Regions from separate parts of the Streptomyces sp. NPDC002232 genome, predicted to be linked through region 2. Evidence: riboswitches for the same ligand, from Rfam matches in the RefSeq annotation. Region 2 holds a riboswitch; the other holds the start of a gene.

Region 1 (15,139 bases), on a different contig from region 2:
CGGCGGTCCTCGGGGACCCCCGGGCCGCTGTCCGACACCCGCAGCACCACCGTACGGTCCTCGGCGCGGAAGGAGGCCTCGACGAGGGCGCCGGGGGTGCCCGCGGCGGCGTCCACGGCGTTGTCGACCAGGTTGCCGACGACCGTGACCAGCTCGCGCGGGTCCACAAGCCGGTCCGGAAGGCGGGAGTCGGGCGCGAGCCGCAGGGAGACGCCGCGCTCGGCGGCGACGGTCGCCTTCCCCACCAGCAGCGCGGCGAGCAGCGGGTCGTGCACCTTCTCGGTGACCTGCTCGGCGGTGGCCCGGTGCACCCCGACGACCTCCGTGACGAACTCGACCGCCTCCTCGTGCATCTCCAGCTCAAGCAGGCCGAGGAGGGTGTGCAGGCGGTTGGCGTGTTCGTGGTCCTGGGCGCGGAGGGCGTCGATCAGGCCATGGGTGGAGTCGAGCTCGCGGCCGAGGCGCTCCAGCTCGGTGCGGTCGCGGAGGGTCGCCACGGCGCCGCCGTCGTCCGTGGGCATCCGGTTGGCGATCAGCACCCGGTGGCCCCGGACGGTCAGCAGGTCCTCGCCGGTGACCCGGCCGGTGAGGACGTCGGCCGTACGGCCCCCGCCGAGGACCTCGTCGAGCGGCCGGCCCGCCGCCTCGGGGCCGACGCCGAGGAGCCGCTGCGCCTCGTCGTTCATGAGCCGGACCGAGCCGTGGGGGTCCAGGGCCACGACACCCTCGCGGATGCCGTGGAGCATGGCCTCGCGCTCGGCGAGCAGCGCCGAGATGTCGGAGAAGGCCAGGTCGTGGGTCTGCCGCTGGAGCCGCCGGGAGATCAGGTACGCGGCGAGCGCACCGGCGGCCAGCGCACCGCCCGCGTAGGCGAGGAGGCCGGGGATGGCGGCGAGGAGCCGGTCGCGGACGCTGTCGTACTCGATGCCGACGGACACCGCGCCGACGATCCGCCCGTCGGCGTCCCGCAGCGGGGCCTTGCCGCGCGCGGAGCGGCCGAGCGTGCCGCTGTCGATCTCCATGACCTCGTTCCCGGCGAGGACGGCGCTCGGGTCCGTCGAGACGACCCGGCCGATCTGCGCGGGGTCGGTGTGCGACCAGCGCACCCCGCGGACGTCCATGACCACGACGTACTCGGCGCCCGTCGAGGTCCTGATCCGCTCGGCCTCCGCCTGCACGGGACCGCGCGCGGACGGGCGGCTGCCGGTGAGGTCCGCGGCCAGCCGGGGCGAGGCGGTGGTCCCGGCGATGGCCAGGGCGCGCCGCATGGCCTGGTCGTCGAGCTGGGCGCTCAGCGGGGCGAGGAAGAGGCCGGTGGCGAGGACGGTCACACCGGTCGCGATGGCCAGCTGCATCAGCAGGACCTGCGAGAACACCCGCTGCGGCCACCCGAACCGCCGACGGCGCGCGCGGGGGCGCGGCGGGCTGCTCTGTGCGGGGCTCATGCCCGAAAAGGTAGACGGCCGCGCGCCGTGACCGGAAACGGTGACGGACCGGCCGCCTATTCTGGGGGTTTCCCACCATGGGCCCCAAGGAACCGGAGGCACGTCCCGTGACCACGCAGCAGATCCCCGTCGTCGTCCTGACCGGGTTTCTCGGGGCGGGGAAGACCACGCTCCTCAACCACCTGCTGCGCACCGCCCGGGGCACCCGGATCGGGGTCATGGTCAACGACTTCGGGGACATCGGCATCGACGCGATGACCGTGGCCGGTCAGGTCGGCTCCACGGTCTCCCTCGGCAACGGCTGCCTGTGCTGCGCCGTCGACGCCGACGAGCTGGACACGTATCTGGAGGTCCTCACCCGGCCCGAGTCCCGGCTCGATGTGATCGTGATCGAGGCGAGCGGTCTCGCGGAGCCGGAGGAGCTGGTCCGCATGGTGCTGGCCAGCGAGAACGAGCGGGTCGTGTACGGCGGACTCGTCCAGGTCGTCGACGCGTCCGAGTTCGCCACCACCCGGCAGCGGCATCCGGGGACGGACCGGCACCTCTCGCTCGCCGATCTCGTCGTCGTCAACAAGGCGGACCGGGTGGCCGAGGCCGAGCTGCGGTCCGTACGGGAGATTGTGGCCGCGCTCGCCGGGCGGGCCGCCGTGGTCGAGGCCACGCACGGGCGCGTCGACCCCGAGCTGCTCTTCGACCGGGTCGTGCCGGAGGGCGAGATCGAGGGCCAGATGTCGATCGAGGACATCCTGTACGGCTCCGAGGACGAGGGGCACGCCCATCCGCACGCGACCTACGAGACCTTCTCCGTCACGGCCTCGACGCCGCTGCACCCGCGCCGGCTGATGGCGTTCCTCGACTCGCGCCCCGAGGGCCTCTACCGGATCAAGGGCTTCGTCGACCTCGGAGCCGCCGACCCGGCCAACCGCTACACCGTGCACGCGGTCGGCCGCTTCCTGCGCTTCTACCCCGAGCCCTGGCCCGCCGGTGAGGAGCGGCTCACCCAGCTCGTCCTGATCGGCTCCGGCGTGGACGCGGCCGGTCTGCGCAAGGAACTGGCCGCCTGCGAGCTGAACGGCCCGCAGGACGCCCCCGACGAGCACAGCATGTGGGGCGTCCTGCGGTACGTGCAGCGGTCCGAGGAGGAACCGGACGAGGCCTGAGGGAGTGCCGTCGGACTCGCGTCGGCGCCCGGAGGGCCGACGGAGTCCGACGACAGGGCCTCAGCTTGCCGGTCCCGCCAGCACCTCGACCGGCTGGGGCAGCGGGGTGCCCGAGCCGTCGCGGCGCGGGTCGGGGTCCGGGAGGGACACCGGGGCGCCGGTCTTCAGGGCCGCGCGGGCCGGAGTGGCGCCCGCCCAGGCCAGCAGCAGGACGTCCTCGCCCTTCAGGAAGCGCTGGCAGCGGACGCCGCCGGTCGCGCGCCCCTTGCGCGGGTACTGGTCGAACGGGGTCAGCTTCGCCGAGGTGCCCGTCGAGTCGTCCAGGGTGCCGGTGGAGCCCGCGACGGTGAAGACGACGGCCTCCGCGGCCGGGTCCACCGCGGTGAACGAGATCACCTCGGCCCCCGCGGTGAGCTTGATGCCCGCCATGCCGCCCGCCGGGCGGCCCTGGGGCCGTACCTGCGAGGCCTGGTAGCGCAGCAGCTGGGCGTCGGAGGTGATGAAGACCAGGTCCTCCTCGCCGGTCCGCAGCTCCCTTCCGCCGACGATGCGGTCACCGTCCTTGAGGGTGATGACCTCCAGCTCGTCCTTGTTCGCCGGATAGTCCGGCACCACGCGCTTGACCACGCCCTGAAGCGTGCCCAGGGCGAGGCCGGGGGAGGACTCGTCGAGCGTGGTCAGGCAGACGACCGTCTCGTCCCCCTCCAGGGAGAGGAACTCGGACAGCGGCGCGCCGCCCGCCAGGTTCGGCGCGGACGCGGTGTCCGGCAGCTGCGGCAGGTCGATCACGGCGATCCGCAGCAGCCGGCCGGACGAGGTCACCGCGCCGACGTCACCGCGCTGGGTGGCCGCCACCGCCGACACGATCACGTCGTGCCGGGCGCGCTTCGCGTCCGGATCGGCCGCGGGCAGCTCCGCCGTCGCCGTGCGGGCCAGGAGACCGGTCGAGGAGAGCAGCACGCGGCAGGGGTCGTCCGCGACCTCCAGGGACACGGCCGCGACGGGGGCGCCCGCCGACTCCAGCAGGACCGTGCGCCGGTCCGTGGCGAACTTCTTGGCGACGGCCGCCAGTTCCGCCGAGACCAACTTGCGCAGCTCCGCGTCGGAGTCGAGGATCCCGGTCAGCTCGTCGATCTCGCCGTTGAGCCGGTCGCGCTCGCTCTCCAGTTCAATGCGGTCGAACTTGGTGAGGCGGCGCAGCGGGGTGTCCAGAATGTACTGCGTCTGGATCTCGCTCAGCGAGAAGCGCTCCATCAGGCGCTCCTTGGCCTGGGCGGAGTTCTCGCTCTCCCGGATGAGCCGGATGACCTCGTCGATGTCGAGCAGCGCGACGAGGAGGCCCTCGACCAGGTGGAGCCGGTCGCGCTTCTTGGTGCGGCGGAACTCGGAGCGGCGCCGGACCACCTCGAAGCGGTGGTCGAGGTAGACCTCCAGGAGCTCCTTGAGGCCGAGGGTGAGGGGCTGCCCGTCGACCAGCGCCACGTTGTTGATGCCGAAGGACTCCTCCATCGGCGTCAGCTTGTAGAGCTGCTCCAGGACCGCCTCGGGCACGAAGCCGTTCTTGATCTCGATGACGAGACGCAGGCCGTGGCTGCGGTCGGTGAGGTCCTTGACGTCCGCGATGCCCTGGAGCTTCTTCGAGCCGACCAGGTCCTTGATCTTGGAGATGACCTTCTCGGGGCCGACCGTGAAGGGGAGCTCGGTCACGACGATGCCCTTGCGGCGGGCCGTCACGGTCTCCACGGTCGTGGTGGCGCGGATCTTGAAGGAGCCGCGGCCCGACTCGTACGCGTCCTTGATGCCGGAGAGGCCGACGATCCGGCCGCCGGTCGGCAGGTCGGGGCCCGGCACGAAGCGCATCAGCGTCTCGAGGTCGGCGTTCGGGTGCCGGATCAGGTGCCGGGCGGCCGCGACGACCTCGCCGAGGTTGTGCGGGGGCATGTTCGTCGCCATGCCGACCGCGATCCCGGACGCGCCGTTCACCAGCAGGTTCGGGTAGGCGGCGGGGAGCGCCACCGGCTCCTGCTCCTGGCCGTCGTAGTTCGGCGTGAAGTCGACCGTGTCCTCGTCGATGGACTCGGTCATGAGGAGCGCGGCCGGGGCCATCCGCGACTCGGTGTACCGCATGGCGGCCGGCGGGTCGTCGTTGCCCAGGGAGCCGAAGTTGCCGTGGCCGTCGACGAGGGGGAGCCGCATGGAGAAGGGCTGTGCCATGCGGACCATCGCGTCGTAGATCGACGCGTCGCCGTGCGGGTGGAGCTTGCCCATGACCTCGCCGACGACGCGGGCGCACTTGACGAAGCCGCGGTCGGGCCGGAGCCCCATCTCGCCCATCTGGTAGACGATGCGGCGCTGGACGGGCTTCATGCCGTCGCGGGCGTCGGGCAGGGCACGCGAGTAGATCACCGAGTACGCGTACTCGAGGAAGGAGCCCTGCATCTCGTCGACCACGTCGATGTCGAGGATCCTCTCCTCGTACGCGTCGTCCGGCGGCGGTGTCTTCGTGCTGCGGCGGGCCATCGCGGCTGCGGCTCCTTCACCAACAAGGTTGATCTGACGCGGACCATTGTGGACCGTGCCACCGACAACGCCGACCGCGACCCGGAAGAGGGACATCACGAAGCCCCGGGAACTTCGCCAGGTGTCGGCGCGCTTGCATACAGTGGCAGGACTTTTTCACATCGCGATCGAAGGGACGTACATGCCCATGGGTCACACGGCCACGGCCGAGGCCGGCTCCGGCGGCCTGACAGCGACCGAGCACCGGTTGGCGAACGGCCTGCGCGTGGTGCTCTCCGAGGACCACCTGACCCCGGTCGCCGCGGTCTGCCTCTGGTACGACGTCGGCTCGCGTCACGAGGTCAAGGGCCGGACGGGCCTCGCCCACCTCTTCGAGCACCTGATGTTCCAGGGCTCGCAGCAGGTCCACGGCAACGGCCACTTCGAGCTGGTGCAGGGCGCGGGCGGCTCGCTCAACGGCACGACGAGCTTCGAGCGCACCAACTACTTCGAGACCATGCCCACGCACCAGCTGGAGCTCGCGCTCTGGCTGGAGGCCGACCGCATGGGCTCGCTGCTCGCAGCACTGGACGAAGAGTCCATGGAGAACCAGCGGGACGTCGTCAAGAACGAGCGCCGCCAGCGCTACGACAACGTGCCGTACGGCACCGCCTTCGAGAAGCTGACCGCGCTCGCCTACCCCGAGGGCCACCCGTACCACCACACGCCGATCGGCTCCATGGCCGACCTGGACGCGGCGACCCTGGAGGACGCGCGGAACTTCTTCCGCACGTACTACGCCCCGAACAACGCCGTGCTGTCCGTCGTCGGCGACATCGACCCGGCGCAGACGCTGGCCTGGGTGGAGAAGTACTTCGGCTCCATCCCCGCCCACGACGGCAAGCCCGCGCCGCGCTCCGGCGAGCTGCCCGAGGTCATCGGCGAGCAGCTCCGCGAGGTCGTCGAGGAGGAGGTCCCGGCGCGCGCGCTGATGGCCGCCTACCGCCTCCCGCACGACGGCACGCGCGCGTGCGACGCCGCCGACCTGGCCCTGACGGTCCTGGGCGGCGGGGAGTCCTCCCGTCTGCACAACCGCCTGGTCCGCCGTGACCGCACGGCCGTCGCCGCCGGCTTCGGCCTGCTGCGGCTCGCCGGGGCTCCCTCGCTGGGCTGGCTGGACGTCAAGACCTCCGGGGGCGTCGAGGTCCCGCAGATCGAGACGGCCGTCGACGAGGAGCTCGCCCGGTTCGCCGCCGAGGGCCCCACGGCCGAGGAGATGGAGCGCGCGCAGGCCCAGTTGGAGCGGGAGTGGCTGGACCGGCTCGGCACCGTCGCCGGCCGCGCGGACGAACTGTGCCGGTTCGCCGTGCTGTTCGGCGACCCGCAGCTCGCCCTGACCGCCGTCGACCGCGTCCTGGACATCACCGCCGAGGAGGTGCGCGAGGCCGCCGCGGCCAAGCTGCGCCCCGACAACCGCGCGGTGCTCGTCTACGAGCCCCTGGCGACCGAGCAGAGCGACAGCGCCGACGGCGAAGACGACGAAGAGGGAGCGGACCAGTGACCGACGCCGCCGTGTCCTTGACGAGCATGGACTTCCACCCGCAGCCCCAGCCGGGCACCGCGAGGCCGTGGGCCTTCCCGGCCCCGGACCGCGGGAAGCTGGAGAACGGTCTGACCCTGCTCACCAGCCACCGCCCCGGCCAGCAGGTCGTCGCCGTGGAGATCTTCCTGCCCGCCCCGCTGGACGCCGAGCCGGCCGGTCTCGACGGTGTCGCCACCATCATGGCCCGCGCCCTGTCCGAGGGCACCGACCAGCACAGCGCCGAGGAGTTCGCGGCCGAGCTGGAGCGCTGCGGCGCCACGCTCGACGCGCACGCCGACCACCCGGGCGTACGGGTCTCCCTGGAGGTCCCGGCCTCCCGGCTGCCCAAGGCGCTCGGGCTGCTCTCCGAGGCCCTGATCGCCCCGGCGTTCCTGGAGACCGAGGTCGAGCGCCTGGTACGCAACCGCCTCGACGAGATCCCGCACGAGTCGGCCAATCCGGGCCGCCGCGCCGCCAAGCAGCTCTCGAAGGAGCTGTTCCCGGCCGAGTCCCGGATGTCCCGGCCGCGCCAGGGCACCGAGGAGACGGTGGCCGCGATCGACGCCGCCGCCGTCCGCGCCTTCTACGAGGCGTACGTCCGTCCCGGCACGGCCACCGCGGTGGTCGTCGGCGACCTGACCGGCGTCGACCTCGACAAGGTCCTCGCCGAGACGCTGGGCGCCTGGACCGGCGAGCTCGCCGAGCCGCTCCCGATGCCGCCGATCACCGCCGACGACACCGGACGGGTCGTCATCGTGGACCGCCCCGGCGCCGTGCAGACGCAGCTGCTCATCGGCCGGATCGGCGCCGACCGGCACGATCGCGTCTGGCCGGCCCAGGTCCTCGGCACGTACTGCCTCGGCGGCACCCTGACCTCGCGTCTGGACCGGGTCCTGCGCGAGGAGAAGGGCTACACGTACGGCGTGCGGGCCTTCGGCCAGGTGCTCCGCTCGGACGCCGGGGGGAACGGGGCCTCGATGCTCGCCATCAGCGGATCCTTCGACACCCCGAACACGGGCCCGGCACTTGAGGACCTGTTCACGGTGCTGCGCACGCTCGCGGCCGAGGGCCTGACCGACGCCGAGCGCGAGACGGCCGTGCAGAACCTGGTGGGCGTGGCGCCCCTCAAGTACGAGACGGCCGCGTCCGTCGCCGGGACGCTCGCCGACCAGGTGGAGCAGCACCTCCCGGACGACTACCAGGCGCAGTTGTACGCGCGCCTGGCCGAGACCGGCACGGTCGAGGCGACGGCCGCCGTGGTCAGCGCCTTCCCGGTCGACCGGCTCGTCACCGTGCTCGTCGGTGACGCGGCGGAGATCGCGGAGCCGGTGCGTGCGCTCGGCATCGGCGAAGTGACCGTCGTGACCGGCTGATTCCGGCCACCGCACGACCCTGCGAGGACCCCGACGGCACCGCCCGTCGGGGTCCTCCCCTTTGTCCGTATTGAGGCCAAGATGATCGTTTGACCTGTGGCATGTCTTACAAAAGGCTGGTCTGGTTGGTGATTGAAAGACGATCCGCATAGCGTCATGGCGGCTGTTCGTCAGTTGCACGTGCCGCACCCGCGGCATCGGACAGTCATCGCCGAGTCCCCGTCAGGCGCGAGCCTGGGGAGCCGGGGACCCACACGTAGTCCCTGGGGTGAATCGGGCGCCTTCGTCTCGACGGAGGGGCTCGTAGGAGACCTTCCTGCTCCGAACCCGTCAGCTAACCCGGTAGGCGAGAGGGAAGGAAAGGATCAGCCCCTACATGGCGTTCACCCGTGCCACCGGGAAGCATCGTGGTTCGAGCCGGATGGCACGCCGCAGCGTGGGCATCGCCGGCGTCGCGACACTCGCCACCACCGGCGTCATCGGAACCCTCGCCTCCCCGGCCCTCGCCGCGGACACGGACCACCGCTCCCTCGAGGACACCGGTCTCACCCAGGTGATCACCGAGGACTCCCTCGTGGACCGGATCAACGCCCAGGCCGCCGCCCAGGAGCAGGAGGCCGTCGAGGCCATCGCCCAGGCGAAGGCCAAGGCCGAGGCCAAGCGCAAGGCCGACGCCCGCGCCAAGGAGATCCGGCTGGAGCGCGAGCGCGCCGCCCGGGAGGCCGAGCGCCGCCGCCTCGCCTCCTTCCAGCTCCCCGTCGCCGGCTCGTACGTCTCCACCGGCTACAAGACCGGCGGCTCGCTCTGGTCCTCCGGCAGCCACTCCGGCGTCGACTTCCACGCCGCCTCCGGCACCCAGGTCGTCTCCGTCGGCTCCGGCACCGTCGTCGAGACCGGCTGGGGCGGCGCGTACGGCAACAACATCGTCATCCGGATGTACGACGGCACGTACACCCAGTACGGGCACCTCTCCTCCATCGGGGTCCACGTCGGCCAGTCCGTCGAGCCCGGCCAGCCGATCGCCCTCTCGGGTTCCACCGGCAACTCCACGGGCCCGCACCTCCACTTCGAGGCGCGCACGAGCCCCGACTACGGCTCGGACATCAACCCGGTCGCGTACCTCCGCGCCCGCGGCGTCAACGTCTGACCCGGACCGGGCCGTCGGCCCGGACCCCGCCGCGCACCGCGTCGCAAAAGCCCCGGCTCGTACTGAGCCGGGGCTTTTCGCTGACCAAAAAGAAGCCAAAGGCCGTCCTGGATTCCGCCGGGGCATCGGAATTTCCGGCGGGCTGCAATAGAGTCGCAGAACGGGCGCGGAAAAGGCGTCGATCGAATGGACTCACGCGGACCAAGGCGGAGGTCGGACATGCGCATTCCCGCGCACTCGGTATGCACGGCGATCCGGGACGACATCGTCTCCGGCGTGTTCGAGCGGGGCGCCCGGCTGACCGAGGAGCAGCTCGCCCGCCGGTACGGGGTCTCCCGGGTCCCGGTCCGCGAGGCGCTGCGCACCCTGGAGTCGGAGGGCTTCGTCGTCACCCGGCGCCACGCGGGCGCCCAGGTCGCCGAGCCGACCGAGCAGGAGGCGGCCGATCTGCTCGACATGCGGGCGCTGCTCGAACCGCTGGGCGCCGCGCGGGCCGCGCAGCGGCGCACCGAGGCCCATCTCAAGGTACTGCGCGGCCTGGTCAGGCTGGGGCAGGAGCGGGCCAGGCGCGGTCAGGGCGAGGACCTGCGCTCGCTCGGCGGCTGGTTCCACGAGACGCTGGCACAGGCGTCCGGGAGCCCGGCCCTGACGGCGCTGCTCACCCAGCTGCGGCACAAGATCGCCTGGACGTACGCGGTGGATCTGCCCGCCCTGCCGGCCGAGGCCTGGGCCGAGCACGGCGCGATCGTGGACGCGGTGGCCCGCGGCGACGCCGAGCGGGCCCGTTCGCTGACGGCGCTGCACGCGGAACGCTCCCTGTCGCTGCACCGGCTCAAAAGGCCCGAGCGCCGTGTGAGGGTTTCGCAACATGCCGTCAACACGGCGAGCTCCCGGAATTAACACGCGCGCCGTATACAAAGAGGAGTAATCGAGCCCGGTATTCGCCCCGGGTATTCGGTGCTGCCCGGAATCACGCCGGAATTGCGCCGGAACCACGCCGGAATCGCGTCGGAATCCTGCGGGAATCAGATCCGGCCGCTGCTCGGAATCGCGTCCGCGGACCGCGGTCGGGAATCCCGTCCGGTTCGCCGCCGGGAATCACATCAGGCCGCTGTCGGCAACGCGTCCGCCCCCCTCGGGAGTCTCATCCGGCCCGCCGCGGGCAGTCGCGTCCGGCCCGGCCGCGCGGAACGGATCGCGCGGACCGCTGCCCGCGCGTCCGGGCGCACCGCCGCGCGGGACCGAGGACGGGAGCCGCCCGGGACACGCGAACGGCCGTGCCCGCCCGAATGCGGGCGGCCACGGCCGTTCGTCGTGCGGGGGGACCGGGTCAGACGGTCTCGGGGAGCTCGTCCAGGCCCTCGGCGACCAGCTTCGCCAGGCGGTCGAGCGCGGCCTCGGCGCCGTCGGCCTCCGACGCGAGCACGATCTCCTCGCCGCCCTGCGCGCCCAGGCCGAGCACCGCGAGCATGGAGGCGGCGTTCACGGGGGTGCCGTCGGACTTGGCGATCGTCACCGGCACGCCGGAAGCCGTGGCGGCACGGACGAAGATGGACGCGGGGCGGGCGTGCAGGCCCTCGGCCCAGCCGACGTTGACGCGGCGCTCAGCCATGGTGTTGCCCTTCAAGTCTCAAGCGGGTTGTCTAGACCAGTCTCTCACGGGTCGCGCGGTGCTCGCGCCGCCCTTCGGCCCGGATCGGACCGCCCTTCGGCCCTTCCTGCCTGGCAACACCTTGCATCGCGCACCCCCGCCGCGCGACCGGTGCCGCACGCGTGTCGCGGCCGTAGGCTGACCCCATGCACAGCGCGTCGGAGCAGTCGGAAGCGGCGGAACCGCCGGCCCCGCCGGAGCATGCCTACCCCGATCACTGGGAGGCGGACGTCGTCCTCCGCGACGGCGGCACCGCCCGCGTCCGGCCCATCACCACCGACGACGCCGACCGCCTCGTGAGCTTCTACGAGCAGGTCTCGGACGAGTCGAAGTACTACCGCTTCTTCGCCCCCTACCCGCGCCTGTCCGCCAAGGACGTCCACCGCTTCACCCATCACGACTTCGTGGACCGGGTCGGCCTCGCGGCGACCGTCGGCGGCGAGTTCATCGCGACCGTGCGCTACGACCGGATCGACGCCCGGGGGCTGCCCGCCTCCGCGCCCGCCGACGAGGCCGAGGTCGCCTTCCTCGTCCAGGACGCGCACCAGGGGAGGGGCGTCGCCTCCGCCCTCCTCGAACACATCGCGGCCGTCGCCCGCGAGCGGGGCATCCGGCGCTTCGCCGCCGAGGTGCTCCCCGCCAACAGCAAGATGATCAAGGTGTTCACCGACGCGGGCTACACCCAGAAGCGCAGCTTCGAGGACGGCTCCGTCCGGCTCCACCTCGACCTCGAACCGACCGATCGCTCCCTCGCCGTCCAGCGCGCCCGCGAGCAGCGCGCCGAGGCGCGGTCCGTGCAGCGGCTCCTCACCCCCGGCTCGGTCGCCGTCGTGGGCGCCGGGCGCGCACCGGGCGGAGTCGGCCGGACGGTCCTGCGCAATCTGCTCGGGGCCGGTTTCACCGGACGGGTGTACGCGGTGAACGCGGCGCTCACCGAGGAGACCGAACTCGACGGCGTCCCCGCCCTTCCCTCCGTCGCCGCCATCGGCGCACCCGTCGACCTGGCCGTCGTCGCCGTCCCCGCCGAACGGGTGCCCGAAGCCGTCGCCGACTGCGGCGAGCACGGGGTGCGCGGCCTCGTCGTGCTCTCCGCCGGATACGCCGAGAGCGGCGCCGCCGGCCGCGAGCGCCAGCGCGCGCTCGTACGGCAGGCCCGCTCGTACGGCATGCGGATCATCGGCCCCAACGCCTTCGGGATCATCAACACCGCCGCCGACGTCCGGCTGAACGCCTCCCTCGCGCCGCAGATGCCCGCCGCCGGGCGCATCGGGCTCTTCACCCAGTCGGGCGCCATCGGGATCGCCCTCCTCGCCGGCCTGCACCGCCGGGGCGCCGGCCTCTCCTCCTTCATCTCGGCCGGCAACCGCGCCGACGTCTCCGGCAACGACTTCCTCCAGCACTGGTACGACGACCCCGGCACCGACGTCGTCCTCCTCTACCTGGAGTCGATCGGCAACCCCCGGAAGTTCACCCGGCTCGCCCGCCGCACCGCCGCCGTCAAGCCCGTCGTGGTCGTCAAGGGCGCCCGGCACAGCGGCAGCGCCCCGCCCGGCCACCGGGTGCCGGTCACCCGCATCCCGCACGCCACCGTCTCCGCGCTGCTCCGCCAGGCCGGGGTGATCCGCGTCGACACGGTCACGGAACTGGTCGACGCCGGGCTGCTCCTGGCGGCCCAGCCGCTGCCCGCCGGGCCCCGGGTCGCGATCCTCGGCAATTCGGAGTCGCTCGGCCTCCTCACGTACGACGCCTGCCTCACCGAGGGGCTGCGGCCGCTGCGGCCACTGGACCTGACGACGGCGGCGGTCCCGGCGGACTTCCGGGACGCGCTCGCCGCGGCCCTCGCCGACGAGACCTCCGACGCGGTCGTCGTCACCGCGATCCCCTGGGTCGGGGAGGACGGGGCCACCGAGTTCGGCGACGGCGAGGTGCTCGCGGCAGCCCTCCGCGAGGCCGTCGCCTCCGCCCCCGCACCGGCGAAGCCGGTCGTCGTCGTCCAGGTGGAGATGGGCGGCCTCGCGGAGGCCCTCGCGGTGGCGACGAGCACCCGGCCGACGGCGGAGCGCGGCGCCGTCACCCGGGAGAACCGTTCCGCCGACACGCCGAAGGACCCGACGGACCGCCCCCACCCGACCCCCGCCCCGACGACCGCGCCCGCACCACCGGCCCCCGCCCCCGCGCCGCAGGCTGCCGTCCCCGACGCGCAGGCCACCCTCCCCGCCTACCCCGCCGCCGAGCGGGCGGTGCGGGCGCTGGCCGAGGCCGTGCGGTACGGGCAGTGGCGGCGGCAGGCCGCCGAGCCCGGGCGGGTGCCCGAGTACGAGGACATCGACGAGGCCGGGGCCGCCGCGCTCATCAGGGACGTGCTCGCCGGCGACCACGTGGACGCCGGCGGCGTGACGCTGGACACCGAGCGGGCCGGGGCCCTCCTCGCGCGCTACGGCATCACCGCGCTGCCGACCCTCCCCGCCCCCACGCCGGACGCCGCCGTCGCGGCCGCCCGCCGGCTCGGCTACCCGGTCGCGCTCAAGACCACCGCACCCCACCTCCGGCACCGCCCCGACCTCGGCGGCGTCCGGCTCGACCTCGCCTCCGAGGGCCAGCTCCGCACGGCGTACGCCGAGATCACCGAGGTCCTCGGCAAGCCGGAGGAGCTCCAGCCGGTCGTCCAGGCGATGGTGCCCCGGGGCGTCGACACCGTCGTCCGTGCCGCGATCGACCCGGCCGTCGGCGCCGTCCTCTCCTTCGGCCTCTCGGGAGCGGCCTCCGAACTGCTCGGCGACACGGCCCACCGGCTGGTCCCGGCCACCGACCGGGACGCCGCCGAACTGATCCGCTCGCTGCGCACCGCCCCCCTGCTCTTCGGCTGGCGAGGCTCCGCCCCCGTCGACACCCCCGCCCTGGAGGAGCTCCTGCTCCGGGTCTCCCGTCTCGTCGACGACCACCCCGAGGTGGTCGCCGTCTCCCTGGAGCCGGTGGTGGTGGCACCCCGCGGACTGTCCGTCCTCGGCGCGACCGTCCGGCTGGCCCCGCCCGCGCCCCGCACCGACCTCGGTCCGCGGAGCCTGCCACGCTACTGACGGGCCTGAGGGGGCCCCTCGGCCCCGTAGGATGGAGTCCATGGCAAAGAGCGGTACGACGACCCAGGGGCTGCGCGCGGCGATCGAGCGCAGCGGCTACTACCCGGCCCTCGTGGCCGAGGCGGTGGAGGCCGCCGTCGGCGGCGAGGCCATCACGTCGTACGTGGTCCACCAGGAGACCACCTTCGACGCGAACGAGGTCCGGCGCCACGTCACCGTCCTCGTCCTGACGCCGCACCGCTTCATCGTCAGCCACACCGACGAGCAGGCCGCCGACACCAGCTCCCCGACCCCGTACGCCACGACGTCGACCGAGTCCGTGAAGCTCGACCGGATCTCGTCGGTCGTCGTCAGCCGTGTCGTCGCCAACCCCGAGTCCTACACGCCGGGCACGCTGCCCCGCGAGGTGGTCCTCACCATCGGCTGGGGCGCCGTCTCCCGCATCGACCTGGAGCCGGCCGCCTGCGGCGACCCGAACTGCGACGCCGACCACGGCTACACGGGCAACGCCACCGCCGACGACCTCAGCCTGCGCGTGAGCGACGCCGGGGACGGCCCGGACACCGTCCGGCAGACCCTCGCCTTCGCCCAGGCGCTCTCCGAAGCCACCGCGGCCACCGCCGCGCCCACCCGCTGATGGCGCAGCCCACCATGACGCACGGCTGGCCCGACGACCCGGTCCCGCTGGCACCGGAGACCGCTCCCGTGCCCGAGTACGCCACGGGCTCGCTCGGCGACCTGCTGCCGACGCTCGTGGCCGGCCAGGGCGTGCCCGGCTTCGACGCGCGGATCGCGGAGCTGGCCCCGGCCGACCGCAACTGCGTCTTCCTGATCGACGGGCTCGGCTGGGAGCAGATCAAGGCCCACCCGGACGAGGCCCCGTACCTGACCTCGCTGCTCGGCTCCTCACGCGGCGGCACGGGCCGTCCGGTCACCGCGGGCTTCCCCGCCACCACCGCGACCTCGCTCGCCTCCGTCGGCACCGGCCGCCACCCCGGGGCCCACGGACTGCCCGGCTACACCGTGCGCGATCCCGCGACCGGCGCCCTGATGAACCAGCTGCGCTGGAAGCCGTGGACCGCGCCGCACGTCTGGCAGCCGTACCCCACCGTCTTCCGGCTCGCGCACGAGGCGGGGGTCCACACCGCCCAGGTGTCGTCCCCGATCTTCGAGCAGACCCCGCTCACGAAGGTCGCGCTCAGCGG
Region 2 (7,989 bases):
GATCGCCGCGAGCGGCGCGCGGGAGGTGTGGCAACCGCCGAAGAGCAGCGGCCAGACCGTCCGGTCCAGGCCCCGCTGCACCCGCGCCAGGCCGGGCGTCTCCGCCGCCCCGTGCTCGAAGAACCGCAGCTCGCCGCCGGGGCGCAGGACCCGCCGCAGCTCGGCGAGGGCCGCCGGCACGTCCCGTACGGTGCACAGCACCAGGGAGGCCACCGCCGCGTCGAAGGCGCCGTCAGGACCGGGCAGCGCCTCGGCCGTGCCCGGCACCACGGTCACCGGCACCGGGGCCCGGCGCGCGGCCTCCTCGGCGAGGGCGCGCAGACGGGCCTCCGGCTCCACGGCGAGGACCTCGGTGACCCCGGCCGGGTAGTACGAGAAGTTCAGGCCGTTCCCGGCGCCGATCTCCACGACCCGGCCGGAGAGCCCGGAGAGCAGCTCGGCCCGCAGGGCGGCGAGCCCGCCCCGCGCGTCGGCGGAGACGCTGAACCGGGCGTAGAAGCGGGCGAACCACGGGTGGTGGACCGCGGGCCGGGGGGCGTGTCGTGTCACCGTCGGCCGCCTCAGCCCGTCACGAAGCAGAACTCGTTGCCCTCCGGGTCCCGCATGACCTGGAAGGAGCCGTGCTCGTCGGCGACGAGCCCGCCGACCGCGACCGCCCCGAGCGGCAGCGCCTCCTCGGCGGCCCGTACCGGGTCCGGCACCTCCAGATCGAGGTGGAGCCGGTTCTTCGCGGCCTTGCCCTCCGGCACCCGCTGGAAGGCGATCCGTACGAAGTCCGGGGGTTCCACGTACGACCAGTCGCCGCTCCGGTCGACGGGCTCGCCGCCCAGGAGCCCGGCCCAGAAGCGGACGAGCGCCGCCGGGGCCGCGCAGTCGAAGACGATCTCCTGAACGTGTGCGCGCATGCCCTCAGCCTACGAAGACCGGAGCCGCCTGCGCCTCCGCGAACGCCGCCGCGTCCCAGGTGCCGCCGAGCGCCGGTGCCAGCCAGCCGCCCGCCGCCGCCCGGAACTCCGCCGGGTCCAGCGCCCCGGACCCCTGCGGTACGGCCCCGAGCAGCGGAGCGTCCGCCGCCTCCGGCAGGTCCCCGAGGTTGCAGCGCGCCGCGAGGTCCGGGGCGTCCGGCCAGCTGCCGACGACCACGCCGAGCTGCGCGATCCCGCGCGCCCGCAGCGCCTCGGCCGTCAGGCTCACCCCGTTCAGGGTCCCCAGCCCGGCCGGGGCCACCACCAGGACCGGGGCCCCGAGCAGCGCGGCGGCGTCGGCGAGCGTGCCGCCCTCCTCGTCGAAGCGGACGAGCAGCCCGCCCGCCCCCTCCACGAGGACCAGGTCGTGGCCCTCGGCCAGCTTCCGGGCGGCCTCGGCGACCTCCCGGGGACCGACCGGCGCGAGCCCCGCCCGGCGGGCGGCGGTCCCGGGGGCCAGCGGCTCGGGGAAGCGGCCCAGTTCGGCGGAGGCCGCGGCGCCCGAGAGCCGCACGACCTCGTCCGCGTCGCCCCGCTCGTCCGGCCCGACGCCGGTCTGGGCGGGCTTCAGGACGGCGACGGACTTCCCGGCGGCCGTGGCGACGGCGGCGACGGCCGCGGTGACGACGGTCTTGCCGATCTCGGTGCCGGTGCCGCTGACGACGATGACGCTCATGAAGGTTCCTCTCTCACGGAAGGTACGGGGCGGCTCTCACGGAAGCACGGGGCGCCCGGGCGGGACCGCGCCGACGGGGGCGCGGTCCCGTAGGCGCGGTCCCGTCCGGGGTCAGCCCTCCGCCGCGGCCGCCCGCACCGCGGCGCAGATCCGGGCCAGGTCCTCGTCGCCGGTCACGTACGGCGGCATCGTGTAGATCAGGTCGCGGAAGGGACGCAGCCACACGCCCTCCCGGACCGCCGCGCGCGTCGCCGCCGCCATGTCGACCTCGTGGTCGAGCTGGACGACGCCGATCGCGCCGAGCACCCGCACCTCGCGGACGCCCGGGAGACCGGCCGCCGGGGCGAGCCCGTCCCGCAGACCGGTCTCGATCCGCTTGACCTCGACCTGCCAGTCCTGGGAGAGCAGCAGGTCGATCGAGGCGAGGGCGACCGACGACGCCAGCGGATTGCCCATGAACGTCGGCCCGTGCGCCAGGACGGGGACCTCGCCGCGCGAGATCCCGTCGGCCACCCGGCCGGTGCAGAGCGTCGCCGCCATCGACAGGTATCCGCCGGTCAGCGCCTTCCCCACGCACATCACGTCGGGGGAGACCCCGGCCTGGTCGGCCGCGAAGAGCGTGCCCGTCCGGCCGAAACCGGTCGCGATCTCGTCGAAGACCAGCAGCACGTCGTGCGCGTCGCAGGCCTCGCGCAGCACCCGCAGGTACGCCGGGTCGTGGAAGCGCATCCCGCCCGCGCCCTGCACGACCGGCTCCACGATCACCGCGGCCAGCTCGTGCGCGTGCTCGGCGATCCGGGCCCGCAGCAGCTCCGCGTACGACTCCTCGTACGCGGCGGGCGGCGCGTCCACGAAGACCTGCCGCTGGAGCACCCCCGTCCACAGCTCGTGCATCCCGCCCTCCGGGTCGCACACGGACATCGGCTGCCAGGTGTCCCCGTGGTAGCCGCCGCGCCAGGTGAGGAGCCGCTGCTTCCCTGGGCGGCCCAGGGACCGCCAGTACTGAAGGCACATCTTGGCCGCGACCTCGACGGAGACCGAACCCGAGTCGCTGAGGAAGACGTGCCGCAGCGGCTCCGGGGTGATCTCCACGAGCCGGGCGGCGAGCCGGACGGCGGGCTCGTGGGTGAGTCCGCCGAACATGACGTGGCTCATCCGCTCCAGCTGGCCGCTCACCGCGTCGTTGAGCACGGGGTGGTTGTAGCCGTGGACGGCCGACCACCACGAGGACATGCCGTCGATCAACTCGGTCCGGCCCTCGGCGGGTTCGGCGAGCCGGAGCCGCACCCCGGACGCGGACGCGACGACCAGCGGCTCCGACCGGCCCGGCATGGGGCCGTACGGATGCCAGACGTGCGCCCGGTCCAGGGCGAGGAGTTCGCCGGTGCCGAGGGGGCCGCCGTCAGGCATTCGGCGCGAGATCCGTGCCGGCGCCCCGGCGGCGCACGGCCACCAGGTCGGTGCGGGCCTCGCTCGCGGCGGGCGCCGCCGGAGCGGCGTGGCCGCCGCACGGGCCGCAGCCGCCGCCCTCCTCGCCGTGCCCGCCGCAGCCGGCCGAGGCCTCGGAGCCGCAGCCGCCCGCCGCGCCGGCCGCCGCGAGGGCGTCCGCGCGGTGCTTCGGCAGCGTGGTCGTGCCCGCGCCCTCCACCTCGAAGCCCGCGTCCGCGATCATGTCCAGGTCGGCCTGGCCGGCCTGGCCCTCGCTGGTCAGGTAGTCGCCGAGGAAGATCGAGTTCGCGATGTTCAGCGCCAGCGGCTGCATCGAGCGCAGGTGCACCTCACGGCCGCCCGCGATCCGCACCTCGACGTCGGGGCAGACGAACCGGACCATCGCGAGGATCCGCAGGCAGCGCTGCGGGGTGAGGTTCCACTCCTTGGCGAGCGGGGTGCCCTCGAAGGGGATCAGGAAGTTGACCGGCACCGAGTCGGAGTCGAGCTCGCGCAGCGCGTAGACGACGTCGACCAGGTCCTCGTCGGTCTCGCCCATGCCCGCGATCAGACCCGAGCAGGCCGACAGACCGGCGGCGTGCGCCTTCTGCACCGTGTCCACCCGGTCGGCGTACGTGTGGGTCTTGGTGATGCCCTCGTACGTCGCCTCGGAGGTGTTCAGGTTGTGGTTGTACGCGTCGGCGCCGGCCTCCCGAAGCCGCTCCGCCTGGCCGTCCGAGAGCAGACCGAGGCAGGCGCACACCTCGACGCCCTCGTTCTGCTCCTTGATCGCCGCGATCGTCTTCCCGACACGATCCACGTCCCGGTCCGTCGGACCGCGGCCGCTGGCCACCAGGCAGACCCGCTTCGCGCCGCCCGCGACACCCGCCGCCGCGGCCTGCGAGGCCTCGTCCGGCTTCAGCCACGTGTACTTGAGGATCTCGGCCTTCGAACCGAGCCGCTGCGAGCAGTACGAGCAGTCCTCGGGACAGAGACCGGACTTCAGGTTGACCAGGTAGTTGAGCTTGACCCGGCGCCCGAACCACTGACGGCGCACCTTCCCGGCCGCCGCCACCACATCGAGCAGTTCGTCGTCGGAGGTCGCCAGGACGGCGAGCGCTTCTTCACGGGTCGGCAGCTCGCGCCGCAGCCCCTTCTCCACCAGTGTGTTCAGGAGGTCCATAACCCGAGATCCTTGCCTACCGCCCGCCCCCGGGCCAAGGAGGATCTGAACAAACGCCCCCGATCGAGGTGTGTGGATGACCACATCCCGACCTCGGCCACCTGCGGTTAGGGTCTGTGCGCTGCCTACAAAAGGATCGCCGCATGCCACGGGACGACGACGCGCGGGCCGCGGGCCCGCGCCGCACCGCCTTCGACTGGACCGACGCCGAGGCGCGCCGCCGGACCGAGGCCGGGCTCGTGCGGACGCTGCGGCCCCGCGCGGCCGAGTCGGACCTCCTGGACCTGGCGGGCAACGACTACCTCGGCCTCACCCGCCGGCCCGAGGTCACCGAGGCGGCGGCCGAGGCGGCGAGGCGCTGGGGCGCCGGGGCCACCGGCTCGCGGCTCGTCACCGGCACCACCCGGCTGCACACCCGTCTGGAGCGCGAACTCGCCGACTTCTGCGGCTTCGAGGCGGCCCTCGTCTTCTCCTCCGGCTACACCGCGAACCTCGCCGCGCTCACCGCGCTCGGGGGCCGGGACGCCCTGATCGTCTCCGACGCCTCCAACCACGCCTCGATCGTCGACGGCTGCCGCCTCGCGCGCGCCGAGACCGCCGTCGTCCCGCACACCGACCCGGAGGCCGTCGCCAAGACCCTGGACGCCCACCCGGGGCGCCGGGCGCTGGTCGTCAGCGACTCCGTCTTCTCCGTCGACGGCGACAGGGCCCCGCTGCGTGAGCTCGCCGACGCCTGCCGCGCGCACGGCGCCGGACTGGTCGTCGACGACGCGCACGGCTTCGGCGTCCTGGGCGACGGCGGGCGCGGGGCCCCGCACGAGGCCGGGCTCGCGGGCGACGCGGACGTCGTCGCCACCCTGACCCTGTCGAAGTCCCTCGGCAGCCAGGGCGGCGCCGTCCTCGGCCCGGCCCGGGTGATCGAACACCTGGTCAACGCGGCGCGCACCTTCATCTTCGACACCGGGCTCGCCCCGGCCGCCGCGGGCGGCGCGCTCGCCAGCCTGCGTCTCATCGCCGCCGAGCCGGACCTCGCCGGGCGGGCACGTGCGGTCGCCACCACCCTGCACCGGCTGCTCACGGGGGCCGGGCTCACCGCCGCGCGGCCCGACGCTGCCGTCGTCTCGGTCCACGCGCCCTCCCCGGAGGCGGCGCTGCGCTGGGCTGCGGACTGCCGCGAACAGGGCCTCGCGGTGGGCTGCTTCCGGCCCCCGTCCGTCCCGGACGGCATCTCGCGGCTGCGCCTCACGGCGCGGGCCGATCTGTCGGACGCGGAGATCGGGCGCGCGGTGGAGACGATCCTGCGGACCGCGCCGACCGTCTGACATCCCGTCGGGATTCCCAAGCTCGTTCATCGGCAGCAGAGTTCACCGCATCGGGCGACAGATGGGACATATCTTGGTGGAACGCCCGCCGGAGCGGCAGGATCGGTGGGACTCTGACGCGAAGCGCGATCCGGGGCCGAAGCCCCGGCGGGAAAGGGACAGCGTCGCCATGGCAGACCATCAGGAAGCATCCGTCACGCTGCCGAGCGACCCGGCGTCGGTGTCCACGGCCCGGCGCTATGTCGCCGAGGTCCTCGACGGGTGGGGCCTCGACGATGCCGACGACCTGGTGGACGCGATCCGTCTGATGGTCTCGGAGCTGGCGACGAACGCGGTCGTGCACACCTTCGGCCAGTCGCCGACCTTCACGGTCGACGTCCGCCTGGAGCGCGAGGAGCGGCTGCACATCGGGGTCACGGACAGCCACCCCCGGTGGCCCCGCCGGCTCCCGGCGGCGGTCCAGCAGGACAACGGGCGGGGCATGGTCATCATCCGGTCCCTGGCCGCCGAGGCGGGCGGCCGGCTCTCGGTCACTCCGACCGAGGAGGGCGGCAAGACGGTCTGGGTCACCCTCCCGTGGATCCGGGCGGCCGCCTCGTACGCCTGACGCCCCGGTCCCGGGGTGCGGCGGCGCCACCGCACCCCGGGACCGCTCAGTGCCCGGCGGGCCTCATCGGACGCGGCCGTAGGAGACCTTCGACGTCCAGATCTTGTCGAGCTTCACCCAGGATCCCGTCTTGGGCGAGTGCCAGATCTTGCCGCTTCCGGCGTAGATGCCCACGTGGTAGACGCTCCCGCCCGAGTGGAAGAAGACCAGGTCCCCCTTCTGTCTGCCGGACGCGGAGATGTGCCGGGTCTTGTTGTACTGCTGCTGCGCGGTGCGGGGCAGCGACTTGCCCGCCTTCTTGTACGCGTAGAGCGTCAGACCGGAGCAGTCGAACCTCGTGGGTCCGGAGCTTCCGTACCGGTACGGAGCCCCCTTCTTGGACGCGGCGACGCTCAGTGCCTTGTTCGCGTATGTCGTGGCTGCCTGGGCCTCCGACGCCGCACCCGGTGCGAGCATCGTGCCGCCGACGGCGGCGAGGGTGAGAGCCGAGACGGCTCCGGCCCGGGACAGCAGGGACGGGACGTGCATCTGCGCAGTCATGCGCAACCCTTCGTCAGCCGCCTGCGAAGGATGACCTGTCGGGTTCGGGCTGGCGAAGATGCCCGGCCGCGGCTGCGGCTTCACCCCAAGGGACGTCCTCGCTGCGGAAACAGCGCGTACGTCCCGTACTGCTCGGGTCCTCCACTCCTGCCGATCCACTCCTGTCGACCAGACATCCGGGACAGCGGCAGGACTCGGCGTCCGCCCGGACCGCCCCGCCTCGGATGGCGGGGGCTTGTCGTCGACAGGGATCTTGACCCACAACGAGGGTGAAATCCGAGCTGAAACGGCGATATGTGAGGCTCCTCACGACTGATCCATTCAGGTGGACAGGCAGCTTTCGTGATCGTCGGAGGGGTCGCCGACGAGCCCCGCACCAGCAACGGAATGACTGGTTCCGCCAGATGCGTACACCTGTTGTGCAACTCACCCCGCACATTTGTCGACTCGTCGACTACGCCGAACGGGGGAGCGATTCCGCTCCCTCTGTCGGCCGTCCGGACCTCGACACGACATGCCGGAATGTCAACTCGCACGCGGGTCCGGGACGGTGACGCGACCGGTCCGGCGCTCTCCGTCCAAGACCCGTAGGGCGCGCGCCAGGGTGTCCGCGTGCACCTCGCTCTCGCCCCGCGCGTGCATGAGCGTCAGGGCCTCGCGCAGCGCCACCGCGCGTCCCACCAGGGCCTGAGCCGCCCTCAGCGCCCCGTAGGTGTGGGTGCTCCTGGACGGGTTGATCTTCCCCAGGAGGTCGACGACTTCGAGGTAGGCGTCGACCAACTCGCCCTCGGCCCGGGTCAGTGCGGGCAGCGGCGGCGGCTCGGGCACCACGGCCGGCTCACCACGCCGCGCCGGCGTCGCGCCGGCTCGTGATCACCTGGTCCACCAGGCCGTACGCGACGGCCGCCGGGGCGTCCAGGACGGTGAGGCGGTCGATGTCGGCGTCGATCCGCTCCCGGCTCCGCCCGGTGTACTCGGTGAGCATCCCGGCCACCAGTGCGCGCTGCCGCAGCAACTCGCGCGCGTGGATGTCCAGGTCGCTCGGCTGCCCCTGGAGGGGTTCGTCCATGGCCGGCTGACGGAGCGTGACACGGGCGCCGGGGAGGGCGAGCCGCTTGCCGGGGGTGCCGGCGGCGAGCAGGACGGCGGCCGTGGACGCGGCCTGGCCCAGACAGGTGGTCGCCACGTCGCAGGAGAGCGTCCGCATCGTGTCGTGGACGGCGGTCATGGAGCTGATCGAGCCGCCGGGGGAGTTGATGTAGAACGCG

The links. A riboswitch is a leader RNA that binds a small molecule or an ion and turns the genes downstream of it on or off. The one in region 2 is predicted to bind cyclic di-AMP.
Region 1: linked by a shared signal. The riboswitch ahead of ACFYXU_RS27640 (M23 family metallopeptidase) and the one ahead of ACFYXU_RS13235 (C40 family peptidase) in region 2 are both predicted to bind cyclic di-AMP.

Annotation. Positions count from the first base shown of each region.
Region 1 covers NZ_JBIARV010000005.1:1,013,569-1,028,707, reverse strand. Annotated here, with positions in the region: gene ACFYXU_RS27665 (ATP-binding protein) at 1-1,445, opposite strand, end outside; gene ACFYXU_RS27660 (CobW family GTP-binding protein) at 1,523-2,605, shown strand; gene ACFYXU_RS27655 (DNA topoisomerase (ATP-hydrolyzing) subunit A) at 2,666-5,125, opposite strand; gene ACFYXU_RS27650 (pitrilysin family protein) at 5,307-6,665, shown strand; gene ACFYXU_RS27645 (M16 family metallopeptidase) at 6,692-8,059, shown strand; cyclic di-AMP (ydaO/yuaA leader) riboswitch at 8,259-8,423, shown strand; gene ACFYXU_RS27640 (M23 family metallopeptidase) at 8,436-9,206, shown strand; gene ACFYXU_RS27635 (GntR family transcriptional regulator) at 9,426-10,106, shown strand; gene ACFYXU_RS27630 (HPr family phosphocarrier protein) at 10,537-10,818, opposite strand; gene ACFYXU_RS27625 (GNAT family N-acetyltransferase) at 11,004-13,934, shown strand; gene ACFYXU_RS27620 (DUF5998 family protein) at 13,975-14,571, shown strand; gene ACFYXU_RS27615 (nucleotide pyrophosphatase/phosphodiesterase family protein) at 14,571-15,139, shown strand, end outside.
Region 2 covers NZ_JBIARV010000003.1:128,301-136,289, forward strand. Annotated here, with positions in the region: gene ACFYXU_RS13200 (class I SAM-dependent methyltransferase) at 1-549, opposite strand, end outside; gene ACFYXU_RS13205 (VOC family protein) at 561-905, opposite strand; gene bioD (dethiobiotin synthase) at 910-1,641, opposite strand; gene ACFYXU_RS13215 (adenosylmethionine--8-amino-7-oxononanoate transaminase) at 1,753-3,051, opposite strand; gene bioB (biotin synthase BioB) at 3,044-4,252, opposite strand; gene ACFYXU_RS13225 (8-amino-7-oxononanoate synthase) at 4,396-5,574, shown strand; gene ACFYXU_RS13230 (ATP-binding protein) at 5,744-6,181, shown strand; gene ACFYXU_RS13235 (C40 family peptidase) at 6,245-6,721, opposite strand; cyclic di-AMP (ydaO/yuaA leader) riboswitch at 6,725-6,931, opposite strand; gene ACFYXU_RS13240 (hypothetical protein) at 7,247-7,552, opposite strand; gene ACFYXU_RS13245 (ATP-dependent Clp protease proteolytic subunit) at 7,560-7,989, opposite strand, start outside.